Azospira inquinata: one gene and its partner. The protein of the gene in region 1 interacts with the protein of each later gene in a pairwise test. Links are inferred from orthologs where the notes say so. Each region holds a gene or a part of one and is shown on either strand. Other genes may lie near its edges.

Evidence for each region.
Region 2: the proteins of dnaA (region 1) and Azoinq_RS04310 interact in binary tests that used the Escherichia coli proteins (3 or more experiments, as listed by UniProt). The link is inferred for Azospira inquinata from one-to-one orthologs.

What each region holds. Positions count from the first base shown.
Region 1 is NZ_CP064782.1:1,576,423-1,579,698, reverse strand. The notes cover bases 1-2,958. They hold dnaA (chromosomal replication initiator protein DnaA), read left to right. Parts: upstream 1-752; coding sequence 753-2,165; downstream 2,166-2,958. Other genes in these bases: dnaN (DNA polymerase III subunit beta), read left to right, coding at 2,390-2,958; rpmH (50S ribosomal protein L34), read right to left, coding at 262-396; rnpA (ribonuclease P protein component), read right to left, coding at 1-229. In the rest of the region: more of dnaN, read left to right, coding at 2,959-3,276. UniProt on the Escherichia coli protein: Plays an essential in the initiation and regulation of chromosomal replication. Binds in an ATP-dependent fashion to the origin of replication (oriC) to initiate formation of the DNA replication initiation complex once per cell cycle.
Region 2 is NZ_CP064782.1:974,482-977,693, reverse strand. Bases 265-3,158 are described here. They hold Azoinq_RS04310 (phosphoheptose isomerase), read right to left. Parts: upstream 2,062-3,158; coding sequence 1,468-2,061; downstream 265-1,467. Other genes in these bases: rsmI (16S rRNA (cytidine(1402)-2'-O)-methyltransferase), read left to right, coding at 2,911-3,158; Azoinq_RS04300 (YraN family protein), read right to left, coding at 2,506-2,895; Azoinq_RS04305 (HIRAN domain-containing protein), read right to left, coding at 2,097-2,513; Azoinq_RS04315 (BON domain-containing protein), read right to left, coding at 815-1,471; murA (UDP-N-acetylglucosamine 1-carboxyvinyltransferase), read left to right, coding at 265-637. Also shown: more of murA, read left to right, coding at 1-264; more of rsmI, read left to right, coding at 3,159-3,212. UniProt on the Escherichia coli protein: Required for the timely initiation of chromosomal replication via direct interactions with the DnaA initiator protein.

The DNA of each region.
Region 1 (3,276 bases):
GGCGTTTGACCAGATTCCGGTCATGGGCGAAACGGGCCTGTTTCTTTCCCACCACCACACCCAGACGGGGGCCCCGATCAGGCAGAACCTCCCCTTCCGGGCCGGGCTCACGCCAATGCAGCAGGAAATAGGTACTCTTGATGGCCCGCCGAAAACCAAAAACGGATGAAAATTCATCCGTTTTGGTCAGGCGATACTGCTTGGGAAACGGGTGGTGGGTCAGGCTCATGCCTCTCCCTATCCCGTTACCGGGCTGTTGGCTCAAACGGCCAGACGATGACGGCCCTTGGCGCGACGGGCACGAATCACGGCGCGACCACCACGGGTCTTCATGCGAACCAGAAAGCCATGGGTACGTTTGCGACGCACAACGGACGGTTGGAAGGTGCGTTTCATGGTTTAAGTCCTTGATGCTTATGGAAAGATAAACGCGCAATTAGACCGGAGCCCGCCCTCCCTGTCAACCCAAGAATTTCCTCCGGCCTGTGGATAAGTCGTCCCGGACGGGTTAAAATGGGCCCTGACTTCGGCGCCGGCAGGGCTTTTCAGCGCTTCCCCGCCCCCCCCAACTGCAAAGCATAATAATGCGCCAGCCTATTGATCAGTAGGCTTTTTTTGTTTCCATCCACGGACTTTTCCACCTGTGCATAACTGAAGCCGGTTCTCCAACCCCTCCAGTGACGGAAACACTTATTCACAGCCGTAACCTTTGTGCCCCCTTCGGGCGGGCGCAAAGTCTTTCTTGGTAAGGTATGAGCAGCTTCTGGTTATCCTGCCTCAGCCAGTTCGAACAAGAACTGCCGCCGCAGCAATTCAACACCTGGATTAAACCCCTGCGTCTGGAAGGGGAAGAGCACCCGGAAAACGGTCTGCGCCTCCTGGCTCCCAACGGCTTCATTCTGAAATGGGTGAAGGAACGCTATTTTTCCCGTATTGAAGAACTGGGGCGGAGCTTTTTTGAAGCCCCGGTGAGCATTACCCTGGGCGTGGGGGACCGGCGGGTCAATGTGTCCCCGGTGCAAGCCCCCAGCGCCCCCCGCATGGCTATTCCCGGTGGCGCTCCCGCCCAAGGGGCCGCCCCGGCGCCCCAGGTAGCGGCCCCCGTGGCCCCGCCCCCGGCGGAAAAGCGCAACGGCAGCTACGAAAAAACCCGACTCATTCCCACCTTCACCTTCGACAATCTGGTGGTGGGCAAGGCCAATGACCTGGCCCGGGCGGCCGCTATGCAGGTGGCCCAGAACCCGGGGGTGTCCTACAACCCCCTCTTCGTATACGGCGGCGTGGGCCTGGGCAAGACCCACTTGATCCACGCCATCGGCAACCACATCCTACGTCAGCATCCGGAAAAGGTGGTGCGCTACGTGCACGCCGAGGACTATTACTCGGACGTGGTGCGGGCCTACCAGCAGAAGGCCTTCGATGTCTTCAAGCGCTATTACAAATCCCTGGATGTGCTGCTGGTAGATGACGTGCAGTTTTTCAACGGCAAAAACCGCACCCAGGAAGAGTTTTTCTACGCCTTCAACGCCCTGATTGAGGCCAAGAAACAGATCATCATCACCTGCGATACCTACCCGAAAGACATTTCGGGTCTGGAAGACCGGCTGATCACCCGCTTCGACTGGGGCCTTACCGTACAGATCGAGCCCCCGGAAACGGAAATGCGGGTGGCCATTCTGAAGAAGAAGGCGGAAGCGGAAGGGGTGGCCCTGGACGACGAAGTGGCCTTCTTCATCGCCAAGCACCTGCGCTCCAATGTGCGGGAACTGGAAGGGGCCTTGAAAAAAGTGTTGGCCTATTCCATCTTCCACGGTCGGCAAATTGCCCTGGATTTGGCCAAAGACGCCCTAAAGGACGTCATCGGCGCCTTCAACCGGCAGATCACGGTGGAAAACATCCAGAAGACCGTGGCCGAGTATTACAAAATCAAGGTGGCGGACCTGTATTCCAAAAAGCGCACCCGGGCCATTGCCCGGCCACGCCAGGTGGCCATGTGGTTGGCCAAGGACCTCACCCCCCACAGCTATCCCATGATCGGGGAAGCCTTCGGGGGCCGGGACCACACCACCGTCCTGCACGCCGTACGCACCATCGACGGCCTGCGGGTCAAGGACAACGAGCTAAACCATGATTTGCATGTGCTGCTGCAAGTGTTAAAAGGATGATCAGATATGCCGGGACGGCGGTGGATAAGCCCTGTCCCAGCCGGGGGAGGAAATGTGGATAAAGTCCCGTTTCCCCCTCGACGCAAAAAGAGTTCCACTTTGATTCACAGGAAAATACAGGGTTATACAATCCGGTTTTAAGCCTTCAAGGCTCTGAAAACAAAGCCTGAACGGAAACTATCCACAGAATTAGCGCCGCTATTATCTTTAGAGGATTTATATATATGCTCTTAACCAAGACCCAACGCGACACGCTGCTGACGCCGCTGCAGGCGGTCTCCGGCATTGTGGAAAAGCGGCATACCCTGCCGATCCTCTCCAACGTGTTGCTGGAAAAGAAGGGCGACAAGCTCACTTTCCTGGCGACGGACATCGAAATCCAGATCACCACCAGCGCCGAAGGTGCGGAAGGTGAAGGAGACGGGGCCGTTACCGTTGGGGCGCGCAAATTCCAGGATATTCTCCGCAGCCTGCCGGAAAGCGCCGAGGTCAGCCTGACCCTGGAAGAAAAGCGCTTGCAGCTGCGCGCCGGCAAGAGCCGGTTCAGCCTGCAAACCCTGCCCGCCGATGACTTCCCCCGCATGGCCATTGCCACGGAAGAAGCCCAAACCCTCACCGTTACCCAGCAACAGTTCCGCCACCTGCTGGCCAAGACCCAATACGCCATGGCCGCCCAGGACGTACGCTACTACCTGAACGGCCTACTGCTCCTCACCGAAGGCAAGGAACTGCGGGCGGTGGCGACGGACGGCCACCGGCTGGCCTACGCCTCCATGGAAGTGGAAGCGGAACTGCCCCGCCAGGAACTGATCCTGCCCCGCAAGACCGTGCTGGAACTGAACCGCCTGCTGGCGGACAACGACGCTCCCCTGGAAATCACCCTCACCCCGAATCAGGTGCGCTTCGACTTCGGCAACGTGAATCTGGTCTCCAAGCTCATCGACGGCAAATTCCCCGACTACGAACGGGTCATTCCCGCCACCCTGAAGAACCACCTCCAGGTGGAACGGATGCCCCTGCTCCAATCCATGGTTCGGGCGGCCATTCTGACCAACGAAAAATTCCGGGGCGTGCGCCTGGTGCTCACCGACGGCAGCCTCAAGGTCATGTC
Region 2 (3,212 bases), 600 kb from region 1 along the record:
TACCGGGGCTGGCTCGGACGTAATCCGTATCCAGGGGGTGGAAAAACTCCACGGTGCCAGCCATAGCATCATGCCGGACCGCATCGAAACGGGCACCTATCTCTGTGCCGCCGCCGCCACGGGGGGCGAGGTGCGCCTTACCGGCACCTCCTGTTCCTATCTGGAGGCGGTGGTGGATAAGCTGCTGGAAGCGGGTTGCGAAGTCCGCTGCGAGGCCGATTCCATCTATCTCAAAGCCCCCGCCCGGCTTAAGGCGGTGAGTCTGCGTACCGCCCCCTACCCGGCTTTCCCCACGGACATGCAGGCCCAGTTCATGGCCCTCAATACGGTGGCGGAAGGGGCGGCCACCATTCGGGAAACCATTTTTGAAAACCGCTTCATGCACGCGGTGGAATTGGCCCGGCTCGGCGCCAATATCGATATCACCGGCAACACGGCGGTGGTCAAGGGAGTGGAACAGCTCCAGGGCGCCACGGTGATGGCTACCGACCTGCGGGCCTCCGCATCCCTGGTGATCGCCGGTCTGGTGGCCCACGGGGAAACGGTGATTGAGCGTATTTATCACCTGGACCGGGGCTACGAGCGCATTGAAGAAAAGCTCTCCCGCCTGGGCGCCCGGGTCCGGCGCATCCGCTGATCGGAAAATTGGCAAAGAAAAAGGGCGGGATATCCCGCCCTTTTTTTGTCGGCCCTGGTTTGCCCAACCGAGGCAGCTTTGGCTCGAAGGTCCGAAGCTTGTGCTAGCGTTGGCGTGGCACAGGCGCGGTGCTTTAGCTTGAGCGCCGCGCCCCGTGGCCCTTGGCCGTAAGCCTTATTACCGGGCCGTATTGTTGGGGGAGGGGACGCCCGGATTGTCGTTGGAGCGGGTGCCCAGTTCCTTGGCCTGGGAGTAGCTGATGATTTCCATCAGATTGACCACCTTGGTGACTCCGGAGGTGGTGCGGGCCAGTTCAATGGCGTCATCCGCTTCCTGTTGGGTAACCAGGCCCATGAGATAGACCACGCCGGCTTCCGTGGTCACCTTCACCCAGTTGGCGCTGAAACGCTTGCCATCCACGAAGCGGGCTTTGACCTTGGAGGTGATCAGGGTGTCCGAACTGCGGGCGGAGAAGGAGCTGATGCCGGCCACCTGGACTTCGTTATGCACGCCGGTGACGTTGGGCACCTCGGCGGCGATCTGGCCCACCTTGTCCTTGATTTCGGCGCTGGGCACTTCCCCGGTGATGAGGGCCTTGCGGTTGTAGCTGGTCACATTGACATGGACCTGGTCCCCCAGCTGTTCGCTGATCCGATTGCCGATTTTCAGCTCAATGCCTTCGTCTTCCACGTAGGTGCCGGAAGAGCGGCGATCCGCCATCATCAGGGCGCCGGCGGTCATGCCCCCGGCGACAAAGGGAAAGCAGCCCTGGACACCGGCGGTGACGGCGGCCAGTAGCAGGGGGAGGGCCAGACGGCGCATGGTGGATTTCATTCTTCAACTCCCAGCAACAGGCAGTCGATGCCGTCGCAGATGCAGTGGATGGTAAGCAGGTGGGTTTCCTGGATACGGCAGGTGCGATCCGCCGGAACGCAGAGGTGAATGTCTCCGTCCTTCAGCATTTCGCCGATTTTGCCGCCGCCCTTGCCGGTCATGGCTACCACCCGCAGGTCGTTGTCGTGGGCGGCCTGGATGGCTTCCATCACATTGGCGGAATTACCGGAGGTGGAAATGGCCAGCAGCACGTCCCCGGGCTGGCCCAGGGCGCGGACCTGTTTGGCGAAAATCTGGTTGTAGCTGTAGTCGTTGGCCACGGCAGTGAGAATGGAACTGTCCGTGGTCAGGGCGATGGCGCCCAATTCCTGGCGTTCCGCTTCAAAGCGGCCCACCAGCTCGGCGGCGAAATGCTGGGCGTCGGCGGCGGAGCCCCCGTTGCCACAGGCCAGGATTTTTCCGTTATTGACCAGGGCGGTGACCATGGTTTCCACGGCACCGGCGATGGGGGCGGCGAGCAACTCCATGGCGTCCAGTTTGGTTTGGGCGCTGTCCTGGAAGTTTTGGCTGATGCGGGCGATTAAATCCATCGTTAAGTGAGGCACTTGCAGGTGAAATTGGAAGCTCATTCTAACACGCTCCTCCGGATCACCAGAAAGACCTGGACTTCCACCCGACGCCAGGGATCCGAGTCCGGGCGCAGGCGGCTGATACGGGCTTCCAGGGGGGCGTGGCGGTCCATGGCATCGGCTACTGCGTCGTTTTCCAGACGGGGCAGGTAACCCAGTTGTACCCCGTGCCAGGCGACCCGGATGGCCCGGGAATCGTGGGGATTTTCCCCTTCCCGGGCTAAGGTCAGCCGGTCCCCCGGGCGGAGCTGGTCCCAGACCCGGTTGGCGGCATAGTATTGGGCCCCGGCCAGGGGGGAGGTCTGGATCAGGATGCGCAGGGTGGGCGGCCCTTCGGCTCCGTGCCCCGGCCCGCCCAGTCCGGTCAGGAGGGCTGCCAGGAGGAGGGGGCCGGGGCGGGACCGGCTATTCATGGCCTTCTTCGTCGAAGGCGTGGCGCAACCATTCCGGCGCCGGGTCATCCACCCGGCGCAGGAGCAGGCAGTCGAAGCGGCAGGGGCCCCGGTGCCGGGCTCCCGGGCCCGCCAGCCAATGGCGGGCGGCCAGGCTGAGGCGGCGGCGTTTGGCCCCGGTGACACTGGCTTCCGGGCCGCCGAAATCCATCCGACTGCGCAAACGTACCTCCACAAACACCAGGGTCGGGCCGTCCATGGCCACCAGATCCAGCTCTCCCCCTTTGACCCGGTAATTGCGGGCGAGAATGGCCAGGCCCCGGGCGGTGAGATAGGCAGCTGCCTGGTTTTCCGCCAAGCGTCCCTTCCCGGGAGCGGTGAGCGTGGTATCTTTGGGCGGCATGGACATGATGAAAATATGACAAACGAATATACTGCATTGTATGTGGTTCCCACCCCTTTGGGAAACCTGGGGGACATTACCCTGCGCGCCCTGGAGGTGCTCAAGGCCGTGCCCTGGGTGGCGGCCGAAGACACCCGCCACAGCCAGCCCCTGCTGCGCCATTTCGGCTCCCAGGCCAAGCTCCTGGCGGCCCACGAACACAATGAGGAGCACGCAGCCCAGCAGGTGATCGCCAAACTGGCGGCGGGGGAATCGGTGGCGGTGGTGACCGATGCGGGTACCCCGGCGGTTTCCGACCCGGGGGCTCGCTTGGTGGC